DNA from 2 places in the Stenotrophomonas sp. Steno-Z2 genome. Region 2 is predicted to be linked to the other one. Evidence: predicted binding sites of a transcription regulator. Region 2 holds the regulator's gene; the other holds the start of a gene.
The links. The regulator FliA, encoded in region 2, starts transcription of late flagellar genes. The targets are predictions, from matches to a motif close to TAAAGTTTNNCNNNCNNNGGCCGATAA.
Positions count from the first base shown of each region.

Region 1: a site for FliA is predicted at 5,669-5,695, ahead of AC06FP_RS02810 (GGDEF domain-containing protein). Genes of this name have one in related genera too.

Region 1 covers NZ_JBWJOY010000001.1:617,954-625,582, forward strand. The annotation lists gene AC06FP_RS02770 (alpha-ketoacid dehydrogenase subunit beta) at 1-442, shown strand, start outside; gene AC06FP_RS02775 (SH3 domain-containing protein) at 444-794, shown strand; gene AC06FP_RS02780 (dihydrolipoamide acetyltransferase family protein) at 796-2,145, shown strand; gene AC06FP_RS02785 (hypothetical protein) at 2,334-2,672, shown strand; gene AC06FP_RS02790 (VOC family protein) at 2,752-3,138, shown strand; gene AC06FP_RS02795 (hypothetical protein) at 3,370-3,750, opposite strand; gene AC06FP_RS02800 (SDR family NAD(P)-dependent oxidoreductase) at 4,224-4,982, shown strand; gene AC06FP_RS02805 (Rossmann-fold NAD(P)-binding domain-containing protein) at 5,004-5,645, opposite strand; gene AC06FP_RS02810 (GGDEF domain-containing protein) at 5,754-7,310, shown strand; gene AC06FP_RS02815 (DUF808 domain-containing protein) at 7,318-7,629, opposite strand, start outside.
Region 2 covers NZ_JBWJOY010000007.1:9,967-17,595, reverse strand. The annotation lists gene flhA (flagellar biosynthesis protein FlhA) at 1-1,330, shown strand, start outside; gene flhF (flagellar biosynthesis protein FlhF) at 1,494-3,206, shown strand; gene AC06FP_RS13505 (MinD/ParA family protein) at 3,193-4,077, shown strand; gene AC06FP_RS13500 (RNA polymerase sigma factor FliA) at 4,074-4,820, shown strand; gene cheY (chemotaxis response regulator CheY) at 4,834-5,226, shown strand; gene AC06FP_RS13490 (protein phosphatase CheZ) at 5,226-5,849, shown strand; gene AC06FP_RS13485 (chemotaxis protein CheA) at 5,854-7,629, shown strand, end outside.

The DNA of each region.
Region 1 (7,629 bases), on a different contig from region 2:
CAAGGAAGTGGTCGCCAACGACGGCGAGGCGCTGCCGCTGGACGTGTGCTTCGTGCTGCGCGACGGCACCGACGTGACCCTGGTGGCCTGGGGCGCGCAGGTCAAGGAAGCGCTGGAAGCGGCCGACAGGCTGGCCGGCGAAGGCATCAGCGCCGAAGTCATCGACGTGGCCACGCTGCGCCCGCTGGATTTCGCCACCATCGCCGAATCGGTGGCCAGGACCGGCCGCTGCGTGATCGTGCAGGAAGCGCCCAAGACCGCCGGCTTCGGCGCCGAGATCGCCGCGCGCCTGGCCGAGGAGTCGATGTACGACCTGCTGGCACCGGTCGAGCGCGTCACCGGCTACGACACCCACATCCCGCTGTTCCGCCTGGAGATGAAGTACCTGCCGAGCGTGGAGCGGATCGTGGCGGCGGCCAGGCGCGCGGTGGCGGCGGGCTGACATGCGCGCGCGACTGCTCAGTGCCTACCGCAGCCAGTACCCGGTGCCGTTGCGTTTCCGCGCGGGCGAGATCGTCCAGCTCGGCGTGCGCGACGAGGAATGGCCGGACTTCGCCTGGGTGCGCACCGCCGAAGGCCGCGCCGGCTGGGCGCCGGTGGCGTGGCTGCGCGTGCTCGGCGACGGCCGCGCCGAGGCGCTGCGTGACTACAGCGCGCAGGAGCTGGACGTGGACAGCGGCGAGAGGGTGCGACTGCATCACGAACACGGCGGCTGGTGGTGGGCCGAACGCGCCAACGGCGCGCTCGGCTGGCTGCCGGCACGCGACCTGGAACTACTGGAAGAAACCCCCTGAAATGAGCCAGACCAAAAACTTCAACCTGCCCGACCTGGGCGAAGGCCTGCCGGACGCGACCATCGTGGAGTGGTTCGTCAAGGAAGGCGACGTGATCAAGCTGGACGAGCCGCTGGTGTCGATGGAGACCGCCAAGGCCGTGGTGGAAGTGCCCTCGCCGGTCTCCGGCAAGGTGCTGAAACTGGCCGGCGCCGCCGGCGACATCGTGGTGACCGGGCACATGCTGGCCCAGTTCGAGATCGACCCGAACCTGCCGCAGCGCGCTGAAGGCCAGGACACCGGCCACCACCACGGCGCGCCCGCTCCGGCCACGCCGGCACCGGCGCCGGCGCCCGCAGCGGCACCCGCCGCTGCCGCTGCCGAACGCGCCGACGAAGGCACCGTGGTCGGCGCCATGGTCAGCTCCAACGCCGTGCACACCGAACAGGCCGTGGCCGTGGGCGGGGTCAAGGCGGTGCCGGCGGTGCGTGCGATGGCGCGCAAGCTCGGCGTGGACCTGGCGCGGGTGCGCGCCACCGGCGCCGACGGCGCGGTGACCATGAACGACGTCAAGCAGGCCGCCGCCGCGGGCACCGCACGCATCGGTTCCTCGCCCACCGCGGCGCCGCAGGCAGCGGCCGCGCCAGCGCCGGCCGTACGCGCTGAAGCCGCGCGCACGCCGCTGTCGGCCGCCGGCAAGCCGATGCGCACCGCGCCCCCGGGCGTGGCCGCCAAGGGCCAGCCGGAGCCGCTCAAGGGCGTGCGCCGCAACATGGCGCGGGTGATGGCCGATGCGCACAGCAAAGTCGTGCCGACCACGCTGACCGACGACGCCGACATCCACGCCTGGGCACCGGGCAACGACATGACCTCGCGCCTGGTGCGCGGCATCGTGACCGCCTGCCAGGCGGTGCCGGCGATGAACGCCTGGTTCGACGGCGACAACCTCACCCGCACCCTGCACGCGCAGGTGGACATCGGCATCGCCGTGGACACCGACGACGGCCTGTTCGTGCCGGCGCTGCGCAACGCCGACATGCTCGACGCGCGCGGCGTGCGCGAAGGCATCAACCGCCTGCGCCAGCAGGTGGAGGACCGCAGCATCGCGCCATCGGAGCTGAGCGGCTACACCATCAGCCTGTCCAACTTCGGCATGTTCGCCGGCCGCTACGCCACCCCGGTGGTGGTGCCGCCGTGCGTGGCCATCGTCGCCGCCGGCCGCGCCCGCTTCCAGGTCACCCCGGTGATGGGGGGTGTGGAAACGCACAAGGTCATCCCGCTGTCGGTCACCTTCGACCACCGCGCCTGCACCGGCGGCGAAGCCGCGCGCTTCCTGCGCGTGCTGATCGACGACCTGGCCAGGCCGGACTGACGCCGACGGCGGATGTTCTGCAGCAGGACTTGAGCCCGCAGCGATGCGGGCTTTTTTTGTCGCTGCCCTCCGCCACGGCGATCTTCGTGATCGCCGGCCCGCATCGCCCGGCAACGGGACAGGTGAAACGCCATCACGGCGAAGTCCGGCCACGCTACGATGCGGGTCCACCTCCATCCGCTGCCGCCATGAGCCACTGGATCTGTAGCCACTGCAGGGAAAGCAACGAGGACGGTTTCGAACAATGCTGGAAATGCGGCACTCACGCCGATGGCAGCGCGGATCCGGCGTTCCGGCCCGACAATGCCGATCCGCAGGCCTGGCCGCCGCGCCTGCTCGACTGCCTGCGCTGTCCCGGCACCCCGATGGTGTTCGTCGGCCGCAAGCGCTTCCACGAGGGCTCGCAGGCCATGCCGTTCCTGCTCGGCAACCTCGGCGAACTGCTGGTCAACCGCGAGGCCTTCGACCTGCATGCCTGCCCGTCCTGCGGCAAGGTCGAACTGTTCCTCGCCAGCGCGCCGCGCTGAGCCGGCGCGCGCCGCGGCGTCACGCGCGCTTCGACGGCACGGGCGCAAGCTCGTCGTTTCCCACCACCGGAGCGCTCCCATGGCCCACCGCAGCCGCCTGGCCGGTTTCATCATCGATTGCCAGGACACCGACAGCGACACCGCCGCCACGTTCTGGAGCGCGGCGCTCGGCCTGCCGTCCCGACCGGCCGAGACCGACGCGGACTGCGCGCAGTACGCCGAATTGTCCGGTGCGCCCGGCGGCCTGCATGTCGAAGTGCAGCGCGTGGCCCACCCCTCGCGCGTGCACCTGGACATCGAAGCGGACGACATCGACGCCGAGGCCAGCCGGCTCGAAGCCCTGGGCGCGCGCCGCATCGGCTTCGTCAAGCGCTGGTGGGTGATGGAAGCGCCCACCGGCCATCGCTTCTGCGTGGTGCGCATGCGCCATCCCGACCCGGGGCAGGCCGCCAACACCTGGGAATGAACGCGGCGGTTGCCGCGGCAATGGACACCGGGCGGCCTTTCCCTCAGCCTGTCCAACGTCGACGATGCGCCCAGGAGACCCGCAATCCACGGCTCGCGCCGATGGGTGGCGAAACCTTCCGGGGTGCATCCAGCGTTGTTCGACTGCACCTGCCGCCTCACGCACCCCGACGACATCGCGGTGCAGCGGCAGGAGCCTGCGGGCAGGACCCTCGGCAGCGGATTGTCAGCCTCAGCGCGCCACGCCCGCTGCAGGCTGACAATCCGCGCCGACTTTCGCATCCCGGGTGCTCACGCAGGGCCGGAAATCGACGAGCCCGGCGACCTGCCGGCTTTCGCCACGCGCCACCGCGAAGCGCTGCAGCGGCGCGAGCTCGCAGTCGGCCTTGCCGTTGCACGCAGAAGGGTACAGCGTGTAGTGGCACTGGCCGCTGCTGCTGGCGCGGCATTCGAAGCGGGACGCGCCGTCCTGCACGCGGACCCTGCTGTTCAGGGTTTCCACATCCGAGTCCACCTCGCTGGTGAAGGTGGTGGTGCCCGCCGAACAGCCGGACAGCATGGCCAGGAACGGCAGCAGCACGAAGAACCTGGGCAGGGAGAATCTGGTGGTCATGGCATTCCTCCGGTCATATGGGTTGAACAAGGTCACCGATGGCCGACGCTCCAGTGCGTGCCGGGGCGATACCGGCGCGCAGCGCGCGCGTACGCAAGCCCGGTCATCAGCCCCCCGGCAACGCAACGATGCACGGAACAAACGGTGATCGATTGAACGGTGCCCCGGGCATCGAAGGCGGCCGTGCGTGGAACTGCGGCGAGCATAGCCGCGCGCCGCGCCGGCGGAAGCCGCCATGCGACGAAACCCCGTTTCCGGCGATGAAACGCGCCTGCCGGGGCCCCACTGCCCGGCGCGAAGCCCTCGACGTGTGCGTATCGGCATCGTCAGGCGCGGGTGGATGATGCAGGCACCCCGGCCACCGCTTCCGCGTGATGCGCATGCCCCCCGACCCCGGGCCGGCCGCCAGCACCCGCGAATGAACACGGCGATTGCGGCGACAATGGCCACCTTCCCCGCAACGGAGCCCGATGATGTCCCTTTCCGACCTGGGCGGTGCCCGCGTCCTGATCGCCGGCGGCAGCCGCGGCATCGGCCTGGCCATCGCCACCGCATTCGCCCGCCAGGGCGTGCGGTTGAGCCTGTGCGCGCGCGGCGCCGATGGCCTGCGGCGCGCGCGGGAAACGCTGGAAGCCGGCGGCGCGCGCGTGCACGTGCAGGCCTGCGACCTGGCCGATCCGGCACGGATCGAGGCCTGGGTCGAAGCCGCCGCCGCCGCGCTGGGCGGCATCGACGTGGTGGTCAACAACGCCTCCGGGTTCGGCAACGGCGATGACGACGCCAGCTGGCGGGCCGGCTTCGAAGTCGACCTGATGGCCGCGGTGCGCACCAACCGCTTCGCGCTGCCGCACCTGCGGCGCAGCGAGGCACCGGCCATCCTCAACGTCAGCTCGATCAACGGCCGCGTGCCGACGCCGCGCGCGGCCGCCTATTCCACCGCCAAGGCGGCACTGGACTACTACACCGTCACCCTCGCCACCGAACTGGCACGCGAACGCATCCGCGTCAACGCCATCGCCCCGGGTTCCATCGAGTTTCCCGGCGGGCTGTGGGACCAGCGCCGCACGTCCGAGCCGGCGCTCTATGAACGCATCCGCGAACGCATTCCGTTCGGCGGCTTCGGCCATGCCGACGACGTGGCCGCGGCCGCGGTGTTCCTGTGCTCGCCCGCCGCGCGCTGGATCACCGGGCAGGTGCTGGCGGTGGATGGCGGCCAGTCGCTGCCGGCCTGAGCGCGCCGCGCCGCTTCCACTTCACGCCGGTTCCACCAGCTGCGCCGACCCGATCACCCGCACGCCCGGACGCGGCGCCAGCGCCGCTTCGACCAGCGCATCGGCGATGCGACCGGCCGGGTTGATGCGCCACGCACGCGGCAGCACCGGCGCCAGTGCCCCCAGCACCCGTGCGGCGGCATGCTCGCCGGGTCGCGGTTCGGCGCGCTCGCCGCCGATCAGCCCCGGCCGCACCAGCGCCAGCGACGCGAACGCCAGTGCGCGCAGGTCCCGCTCCAGCCCGCCCTTGACCCGATTGTAGAAAAACGGCGAGCGCGGATTGGCGCCCATCGCCGAGTTCAGGGCGAACACCGTGCAGCCGTGCGCCCGCACGGCGCGCGCGATGGCCAGCGGATAGCCATGGTCGATGCGCTGGAAAGCCTGCCGCGACCCAGCCTGCTTCAGGGTCGAGCCCAGCGCGCAGATCGCCGCGTCCACCTGCCACCAGGGCGCGTCCGCCGGCAGGCGTTCGAAGTCCAGCACCGGAGCCAGCAGGCGCGGATGCCGCAGCGCCAGCGGCCTGCGCACGGGCGCGACGACGGCCGTGCAGCGCGCGTCGGCCAGCAGGCGCCGCAGTACCTGCGATCCGACCAGGCCGGTGGCCCCGGCCAGCAATACACGCATCCCGCTCCTCCTTCGCCGGCTGTTCAAGCCGGCATCCGCCATGCCGATAATGGGGCATCGATCCCCGCCCGCGGCCCGGCCGCGTCTCCCGTCCAGAACCGCCCCGCGATGGCCGACAGCACCGACACACCGCCTCCCCAGCCTGCCGGACTGGGGCGCATCCTGTCACGCCGCCAGGCCGTGGCCGAAACGCCGGCGTCCGCCTCCGCGGCGCCGGCACCGGCAGCGCCCGCGCACGGCCACGGCGCGGCACCGCTGCAACGGATCTTCAGCCAGGCGCATGCGCCGGAAGCGCTGCTGCACGCGTTCGCCCAGGGCATGTCCAGCCTGCCCGGCGAACTCGGCGATCTCGGCCGGCTGCTGCACAGCGCCTGCGACCGCCAGGAGTGGGAACGCTACGGCCGCCTGCTGCGGCAGCTGATCGACAAGTACATCCGCACCATCGAACTGGAACCGGCGCCCGCCGGCAACAGCGAGGCCGAGCGCCTGCGCGACATGCTGCGCAACACCCTGGGCGCGGTGCTGTCCAGCCTGCTGCAGCAGGCGCCGGAGCTGGAAACCCAGGCCCGGCGCATGGGCGAGGAACTGCGCGGCTGGCGCTCAGGGCAACCGCTGGAGCCGGTGGAGCAGCACCTGCGCGAACTCTGCCACCAGGTCGGCGTGCGCAACGACGTGCTGCACGAACAGCACGACCTGCTGCTCAACCTGTTCGACCTGCTGCTGCAGAACATCGCCGAGCTGATCGACGGCGGCAGCTGGCTGCATGGCCAGATCGACAACGTGCGGCAGGTGCTGGCCGGGCCGCTGGACCGCACCTCGCTCGAGCGCACCCGCAACGACCTGCGCGAGGTGATCTACCGGCAGGGCGTGCTCAGGCAGGGCCTGGAGGAATCCCGGGAGGCGATGAAGGACCTGATGGTCGACTTCGTCGAGCAGGTCGAAGGCATGGCCTCGGAAACCGGCGAGTACCACGACCGCATCGCCAGCTACGCGATCGCCGTGCGCCAGGCGCGCAGCCTCGCCGACCTCGGCCAGCTGCTGCAGAACGTGCTGCAGGACACCGCGCGTGTGCAGGCGCAGGCGCTGCGTGCGCGCGACCGCCTGGCCAGCGCGCGCGCCGAGGCGGTGGCCGCCGAACAGCGCGTGCAGCAGCTCGAACACGCGCTGGAGGAGGCCGGCAGCCAGCTGCGCACCGATCCGCTGACCGGGGCCCTGAACCGGCGTGGCCTGCAGGAACTGCTCGCCGGGGCGATGGGCGATGCGCAGGCGCGACTCAGCGTCGCCATGCTGGACCTGGACCACTTCAGCCAGACCAACGCCGACTACGGCCATGCCGGTGGCGACCATGCGCTGCGCCACCTGGTGGCGACCACGCAGACACGCCTGGGCAGCCACGGCCAGGTCGCGCGCCTGGGCGGCGATGAATTCGTGCTGGTCCTGCCCGGCATGCCGCAGGCGCAGGCCGACGCGCAGCTGCGACGCCTGCAGGAAGCCCTCGCCCATCGCCCGTTCCTGCACGAGGGCCAGCGCGTGCACGTGCGCTTCAGCGCCGGCATCGCGCAATGGCGCCCCGGCGAATCCGCCGACGCCCTGCTGCAACGCGCCGACCGCGCCCTCTACGCGGCCAAGCAGGCCGGCCGCGACCGGGTGGGCAACGCCGACTGAGCGCCGCTCAATGCGCCGGCTTGCCGCCGCGCAGGCGCTGCACCAGCATCACCGCGGCCAGTACCAGCGCGCCGGCGAGGATGCCCACCACCACGCTGCCCAGCGCATTGGCCGCGATCTCCCAGGCCGGCGAAGGAATCCAGCCCACCACCAGGTGGTGCAGGGCTGGTATCGCGTGCACGAGGATGCCGCCGCCGACCAGGAACATCGCCGCGGTGCCGGCGATCGACAGCCCGCGCATCAGCCACGGCATCGCGCGCAGGATCGCGCGGCCCAGCGCCGCGGCGGCGCGGCCGCGGCGCAGCAGCCACATGCCGAT
Region 2 (7,629 bases):
GTCCAGCGCGGTGGCGATGCTGGTGACCCGCGCCTCGCGCGCCCAGGACATGAGCCAGGCGATGATGGGCCAGGTGTTCGGCCAGTACCGCGCGCTGGCGATCGCCGCGGCCATCATCGGCCTGGTCGGCCTGGTGCCGGGCATGCCCAACCTGGCCTTCCTGGTCCTGGCGGCGATCCTCGGCTTCCTGGCCTGGAAGCTGTGGAAACGCGACGCGGCCAACGCCGCGCAGGCCGGCGCCGAGGGCGCCGCCGCGCCGGGCGAGATTCCCGGCCTGCTGTCCGCGCAGCCGGCGCCGACCGCCGAACTGAGCTGGGACGAACTGCGTCCGGTCGATCCGCTGGGCCTGGAGGTCGGCTACCGGCTGATCCCGCTGGTGGACAAGGCCCAGGGCGGCGAACTGATGGCGCGCATCAAGGGCGTGCGCCGCAAGCTCACCCAGGACGTCGGTTTCCTGATTCCCTCGGTGCACATCCGCGACAACCTGGAACTGCCGGCCACCACCTACCGGGTGCTGATCCACGGCGTGCCGGTGGCCAGCGCCGAGATCCACCCCGACCGCGAACTGGCGCTGGACCCGGGCAGCGCCATGGGCCAGTTGGACGGCATCCCCGGCAAGGACCCGGCCTTCGGCCTGGACGCCACCTGGATCCAGCCGCACCAGCGCGCCCATGCCGAGTCGCTGGGCTATACCGTGGTCGATCCGGCCACGGTGGTGGCCACCCACCTCTCGCACCTGATCCGCGAACACGCGCCGGAACTGCTCGGCCACGAGGAAGTGCAGCAGCTGCTGGCGACCCTGGCCAAGAGCGCGCCCAAGCTGGTCGAGGACCTCACCCCCAAGGCGCTGCCGATCTCGGTGGTGGCTCGCGTGCTGCAGAACCTGCTGATCGAGCGCATCCCGGTGCGCCAGCTGCGCAAGATCGCCGAAGCGCTGGTGGAGAACGCCCCGCTCACCCAGGACCCGACCGCGCTGACCGCCGCGGTACGCAACGCGCTGGGCCGCTTCATCGTGCAGGAAATCGCCGGCATGTCGCCGGAGCTGCCGGTGTTCACCCTGAACCCGCAACTGGAACGGGTCTTGCAGGAATCCACGCAGGGCAACGGTGCCGCACTGGAACCCGGTCTCGCCGAGCGCCTCCACCAGAGTCTTGCCGAATGCGTCGGCAAGCAGGAGGCGCGCAACGAGCCGGCCGTGGTGCTGGTACCGGGCCCGGTCCGCGCCGCCCTCGCCCGGATGGTCCGCCACAGCGTTCCCTCGCTGTCGGTGCTGGCCTACAGCGAGGTCCCGGAAGACAAGCGCCTGAAGCTGGTCGGCACGATCAGCTGAGGACAGCCTGGAAACCGGCGGCGGCGCAGGACGGCGTCAAAGAACGGACACCTGGCCGGCCACCGCCACACACGAAGGACGAGGAGCACGCACCGCCATGCAACCCACCGCCAACGCCCCTGCTCCCGCGTCGCACCCGCACACGAATTCCCGGTACTCCAGCATGAAGATCAAACGTTTCGTCGCCGCCGACATGCGCACCGCCATGAACCTGGTGCGCAAGGAACATGGCCCCGATGCCGTCATCCTGTCCAACCGCAGGATCGAGGAAGGCGTCGAGATCGTGGCGGCCGCCCACTACGACGAGACCGCCGTGCAGCGCGCCCTGGAGGCCGCCCGCCCGGCGCCGCCGCCGGCGCCCAAACCGCGCAGCGCCGCCGAGGCGATCATCGCCGCGGTGACCCGCCGCAGGACCCCGGAGCCGGAACCGGTGGTGGCCACCGCCTCGGCCGTGGCCGCCCTGGCCCGCTCGGCGGTCGGCGCCACCGGCCGCTCCATCGACAGCAGCATCGAACTGGCCCCGGGCAGCCGCTTCTCGTCGCTGCTCAAGCCGCAGCCCGCACCGGCACGCGCACCGGAGCCGCCGGAACAGCGCTTTGCTACCTTCCCGGCCGCGCTGGACGACGCCCCGGTGGTGCCGGCGTTCCGCCCCGAGGGCTTCGCCGTCGCCGCGCCGGCCAGCGCCGCTGCCGCGCCGGCGCCCGTCAACCGCGCCCGCTTCGCGATCGACCCGCCGCTGGAAGAGCCGGTCGCGGTGGCGCCCGCCGCGCCGGCGCCACGGATCGAGCCGGTCATGGCCGCGCCCGCCCTGTCTGAGATGGCCCCGCCGCGCCAGCCGCCGGTCGAACCGGTCGAACCGGTCGTGCCCGTCGCCGCGGCCGCTGCCACCGCCGCCAATGTTCCGGCGCCCGCCGCGGAAGCCGCCGTCGCCGCGCCCGCGCTGAGCGTGGTCGCCAGCGCGCCGCGCGACGACCGCCAGCTGGCCGAACTGCGCCAGGAAGTGGCCGGCATGCGCCAGCTGATCGAGCGCGAAATGAACCGCTTCACCGACGAGCGCCTGCGTGGCAGCCCGGTGCGCGCCAACGCCCTGGACCTGATGGACGAATACGGCTTCGACGCCGGCCTGGCCCGCGACGTGGCGGTGCAGATGCCGGCCGATACCGACCCGGCACGCGCCCGCGGCCTGATGCTGGGCCTGATCTCCAAAAAGCTGCCGATCGCCCCGGTCGACCCGATCGAGACCGGCGGCGTGATCGCCCTGGTCGGCCCGACCGGCGCCGGCAAGACCACCACCATCGCCAAGCTGGCCTCGCGCTTCGCCGAGGCCCACGCCGCCCGCGACGTGGCCCTGGTCACCACCGACACCCAGCGCATCGGCGCACGCGAACAGCTGTACGGCTTCGGCCGCCAGCTCGGCATCGCCGTGCACGAGGCCAGCAGCGGCACCAATCTCAACCAGCTGCTCGAGCGCCTGGCCGACTACAAGCTGGTGCTGATCGACACCGCCGGGCTGGGCCAGCGCGACCGCGCCCTGACCGCCCAGCTGCAGTGGCTGCGCGCCGCCGGCCAGATCCGCACCCTGCTGGTGCTGCCGGCCAACACCAGCTTCCAGGACATGGACGAGGTGGTGCGCCGCTTCGGCGCCGCCAACCCGCAGGGCCTGGTGCTGACCAAGCTGGACGAGACCGGCCGCTTCGGTTCGGCCCTGTCGGTGGCCGTGGACCACCGCCTGCCGATCACCTGGGTGACCGACGGACAGGACGTGCCGGAAGACCTGCACCGGGCCTCGGCGGCCAATCTGGTGCTGCGCCTTGAAGATTTGCGCCGCGCGGCCGATATGCCCTGCAACCCGGAGTTGAACCATGCCGTCGCGTGAGTACGCCAAGCTGACCAATGCCTTCCCGCTGTCGGCCACCCGCCGCCAGCCCGCCGGCCCCGTGCGCACCATCGCGGTGACCGGCGGCAAGGGCGGCGTGGGCAAGACCAACGTCTCGGCCAACCTGGCCGTGGCGCTGGCCGGCATGGGCAAGCGCACGCTGCTGCTGGACGCCGACCTGGGCCTGGCCAACATCGACGTCATCCTCGGCCTGCAGCCCAAACACACCCTGGCCGACCTGGTCGCCGGGCGCTGCAGCCTGGAGGACGTCATCATCGAAGGCCCCGACGGCCTGCTGGTGGTGCCGGCCGCGTCCGGCCGCCGGCACATGGCCGAGCTGCAGCCGGCCGAGCACGTCGGCCTGGTCAACGTGTTCTCCGAGCTGGAACGCGACCTGGACGTGATGATCATCGACACCGCCGCCGGCATCACCGACAGCGTGCTGACCTTCTGCCAGGCCGCGCAGGACACCGTGGTGGTGGTCTGCGACGAGCCGGCCTCGATCACCGACGCCTACGCGCTGATCAAGGTGCTTTCGCGCGAGCGCGGGGTGGACCGCATCCAGGTCGTGGCCAACATGGTGCGCGACCCCAACGAAGGCCGCGTGCTGTACGAAAAGCTGGTGCGGGTGTGCGAGAAGTTCCTGGCCGACGTCTCGCTCAACTACCTGGGCTGCGTGCCGCAGGACGACTGGCTGCGGCTGTCGGTGCAGCGCCAGCAGCCGGTGGTGAAGCTGTACCCGTCGGCGCCGGCGGCGCTGGCGCTGCAGGAAATCGCCCGCCGCACCGCCCGCTGGCAGGCGCCGACCGAGCCGCGCGGCGGCGTCGAGTTCTTCCTGGAGCGCATCATCCGGCGCGGGGTGGCGACATGAACCCCGCCGCCCATTACCGCGAGGTGCAGCGCGCCAGCGCCAACGACTGCATCGCCCGCCACTCCGACCTGGTGCGGCGCATCGCCCACCACCTGGCCGCGCGCCTGCCGGCCAGCGTCGAGATCGACGACCTGATCCAGGCCGGCATGATGGGCCTGATCGAGGCCTCGCGCAGCTACGACGCCGAACAGGGCGCCTCGTTCGAGACCTACGCCTCGATCCGCATCCGCGGCTCGATGATCGACGAGATCCGCCGCGGCGACTGGGTGCCGCGCTCGGTGCACCGCCGCGCCCGCGACGCCGCCGCCACCATCCGCCGCATCGAGCAGGCCACCGGCCGCGCCGCCAGCGCCACCGAGGTGGCCGAGGCGATGGAGATGCCGCTGCCGGAGTACCTGCGGCTGATCGAGGACGCCGCGCGCGGCCAGGTGCTGAGCCTGGAATCGCGCATCGAGGACCAGGGCGAGCTCGACACCCCGGCCACCGGCGGCCCGACCCCGCAGCAGGTGCTCGAGCGCAGCCAGTTCGGCGAGGAGCTGGGCAAGGCCATCGGCCAGCTGCCCGAGCGCGAACAACTGGTGCTGTCGCTGTACTACGAGCAGGAACTGAACCTGAAGGAGATCGGCGCGGTGCTCGGGGTGAGCGAGTCGCGCGTCTGCCAGATCCACGGCCAGGCCATGCTGCGGCTGCGCGGCCGGTTGAAGATTTTCGAGGCGGCCGACGCCGGCCTCGTCGAACCATGAAGAGGAACACCTTTTGAACAAGAACATGCGGATCCTGATCGTCGACGACTTCTCGACCATGCGGCGCATCGTCAAGAACCTGCTGGGCGACCTGGGCTTCACCAACACCGCCGAGGCCGAGGACGGGCACGCCGCGCTGGCGCTGTTGAACAGCCAGCCGTTCGACTTCGTGGTCACCGACTGGAACATGCCGGTGATGACCGGCATCGAACTGCTCAAGGCGATCCGCGCCGATGCCAGGCTCAAGACCCTGCCGGTGCTGATGGTCACCGCCGAGGCCAAGCGCGAGCAGATCATCGAGGCCGCGCAGAACGGCGTGAACGGCTACATCATCAAGCCGTTCACCGCGCAGACCCTGGAAGAGAAGCTGGGCAAGATCTTCGAGCGGCTGGCGGCGAGCGCCTGATGACCATGTCCAGCGGAACCCCGAGCGAGAAATCGGCCCTGGTGCAGCGCCTGCAGGACGCGCTGGCGGCGCTGGAGAGCGGCGACGAGAGCGGCTGGCGCCGGGAAATCGACGCCCTGGCCGCGCTGCGCACGCAACCGATGATGGCCGGCCTGGGCCGGCTGGCGCGCGAACTGGGCCAGGCGCTGGGCGAACTGCCGACGGTACCGTCCGAGGCCGGCGAGCTGGACGACGCCTGCGCGCGCCTGGACCACGTGGTGGAGATGACCGAGAAGGCCACCCACCGCACCCTGGACCTGGCCGAACAGTGCCGCGAACTGGTCGGCGGCCTGCGCGAAGGCGCGCTGCCGGCGGTGGAGCAGGAACAGGCGCTGGAACGCATCCGCCACAACCTCACCGAGATCGCCCTGACCCAGAGCTACCAGGACCTGACCGGGCAGATCATCCGCCGCGTGGTCGGCATCGTGCGCCGCGTGCACGAGGGCTTCGGCGCGCTCGGCCTGCCGCCGCCGGAGGACGAGGCGCGCAACGGCGGCCTCGCCGGCCCGGCGCTGGACGGCATCGACCGCCACGCGGTCAGCCAGAACGACGCCGACGACCTGCTCTCCGACCTGGGGCTGTGACGCCATGAGCGCCTTCGCCGACGACATCGCCGCCGATTTCATCCTCGAGGCCCAGGAAATCCTGGACCGCCTCGGCGAACAGCTGGTCGCGCTGGAGCAGGCGCCCGAGGACAACGACCAGCTCAACGCGGTGTTCCGCGGCTTCCACACGCTCAAGGGCGGCGCCGGCTTCCTCGGCATCAACGCCATGGTCGAGCTGTGCCATGCCGCCGAGGAAACCCTGGGCATGGCGCGCTCGGGCAAGGCCGAGCTGCAGGCGCACCACTTCGACGCCGCGCAGCAGTCGCTGGACTGGCTGCAGGCCATGCTCGACGCGGTCGCTGCCGGCACCGAGCCGCAGCATGCGCCGCCGGCGCTGATCGCGCTGTTCGACGTCGATGCGGCACCGGCCAGGCCGGCGCCGGTGGTAGCGGCGCCGGTACCGGCCACGGCCGCCGGCGGCGACCTGATCACCGAGGACGAATTCGAGGACCTGCTCGACCAGCTGCATGGCGGCGCCGCGCCCGGCGCGAAGCCGGCAGCCGTCGCCACCGCTCCCAGACCGGCGGACGACCTCATCAGCGAGGACGAGTTCGAAGCCCTGCTCGACCAGCTGCACGGCGACGCCGCCCCCGGCGCCAGGCCGGTCGCGGCCGCTGCCACACCCGCCGCGGCCGCCAGCGGCGGCGACGGGCTGATCACCGAGGACGAGTTCGAGGCCTTGCTCGACCAGCTGCATGGCGGCGCCGCGCCCGGCGCGCGCGCCCTGCCGACCCCGGCCCCGCCGCCTCCCGCCCCGCCCCCGCCGGTCCCCGCGCCGCGCGCGGCCGCGCCGGCCAAGGCCGCGGTCGAACCCGAACAGACCGTGCGCGTGGACACCCGGCGCCTGGACGCCATCGTCAACCTGATCGGCGAGCTGGTGCTCTCGCGCAACCGCCTCAAGACCCTGCGCACGCGGCTGAAGGACGAGGAACTGGACCGCGCCGTCTCCACCCTGGACATCGCCACCGCGCGCCTGCAGTCGGCGGTGATGCGCACCCGCATGCAGCCGGTGGGCAAGGTGTTCTCGCGCTTCCCCAAGGTCGCGCGCGACGTCGCCCGCAGCCTGGAGAAGGAAGTGGACCTGGAGCTGGTCGGCGCCGAGACCGAGCTGGACCGCAACCTGGTCGAGGCGCTGGCCGACCCGCTGGTGCACCTGGTGCGCAACGCCATCGACCACGGCATCGAGATGCCCGACCTGCGCGAGGCGCAGGGCAAGCCGCGCACCGGCCGGGTGCGGCTGTCGGCGCAGCAGGAAGGCGACTACGTCAGCATCGAGGTGCAGGACGACGGCGCCGGCATCGACCCCGAGCGCCTGCGCGCCAAGGCCCGCGAGAAGGGCCTGCTGGACCCGGAGGCGGCCGCGCGCCTGAGCAGCGAGGAATGCCTGCACCTGGTGTTCCTTCCCGGCTTCTCGACCAAGCAGCAGGTCACCGACATCTCCGGCCGCGGCGTCGGCATGGACGTGGTGCAGTCGCGCATCCGCGAACTGAGCGGGCAGATCCAGATCCAGTCGGAACTGGGCCGCGGCAGCCGCTTCCTGATCCGCGTGCCGCTGACCCTGGCGATCCTGCCGACCCTGCTGGTGCAGGCCGGCGAGGACATCTACGCGCTGCCGCTGGCGCGGGTGATGGAAGTGCTGCACGCGCCGCGCACCTCGCTGGGCTGGTTCGACGGCCGCGCCGTGCTCGACCGCAAGTCGCACACCCTGGCGCTGGTGGACCTGCGCCAGTGGCTGGACGTGGAACCGGCGCAGTCCACC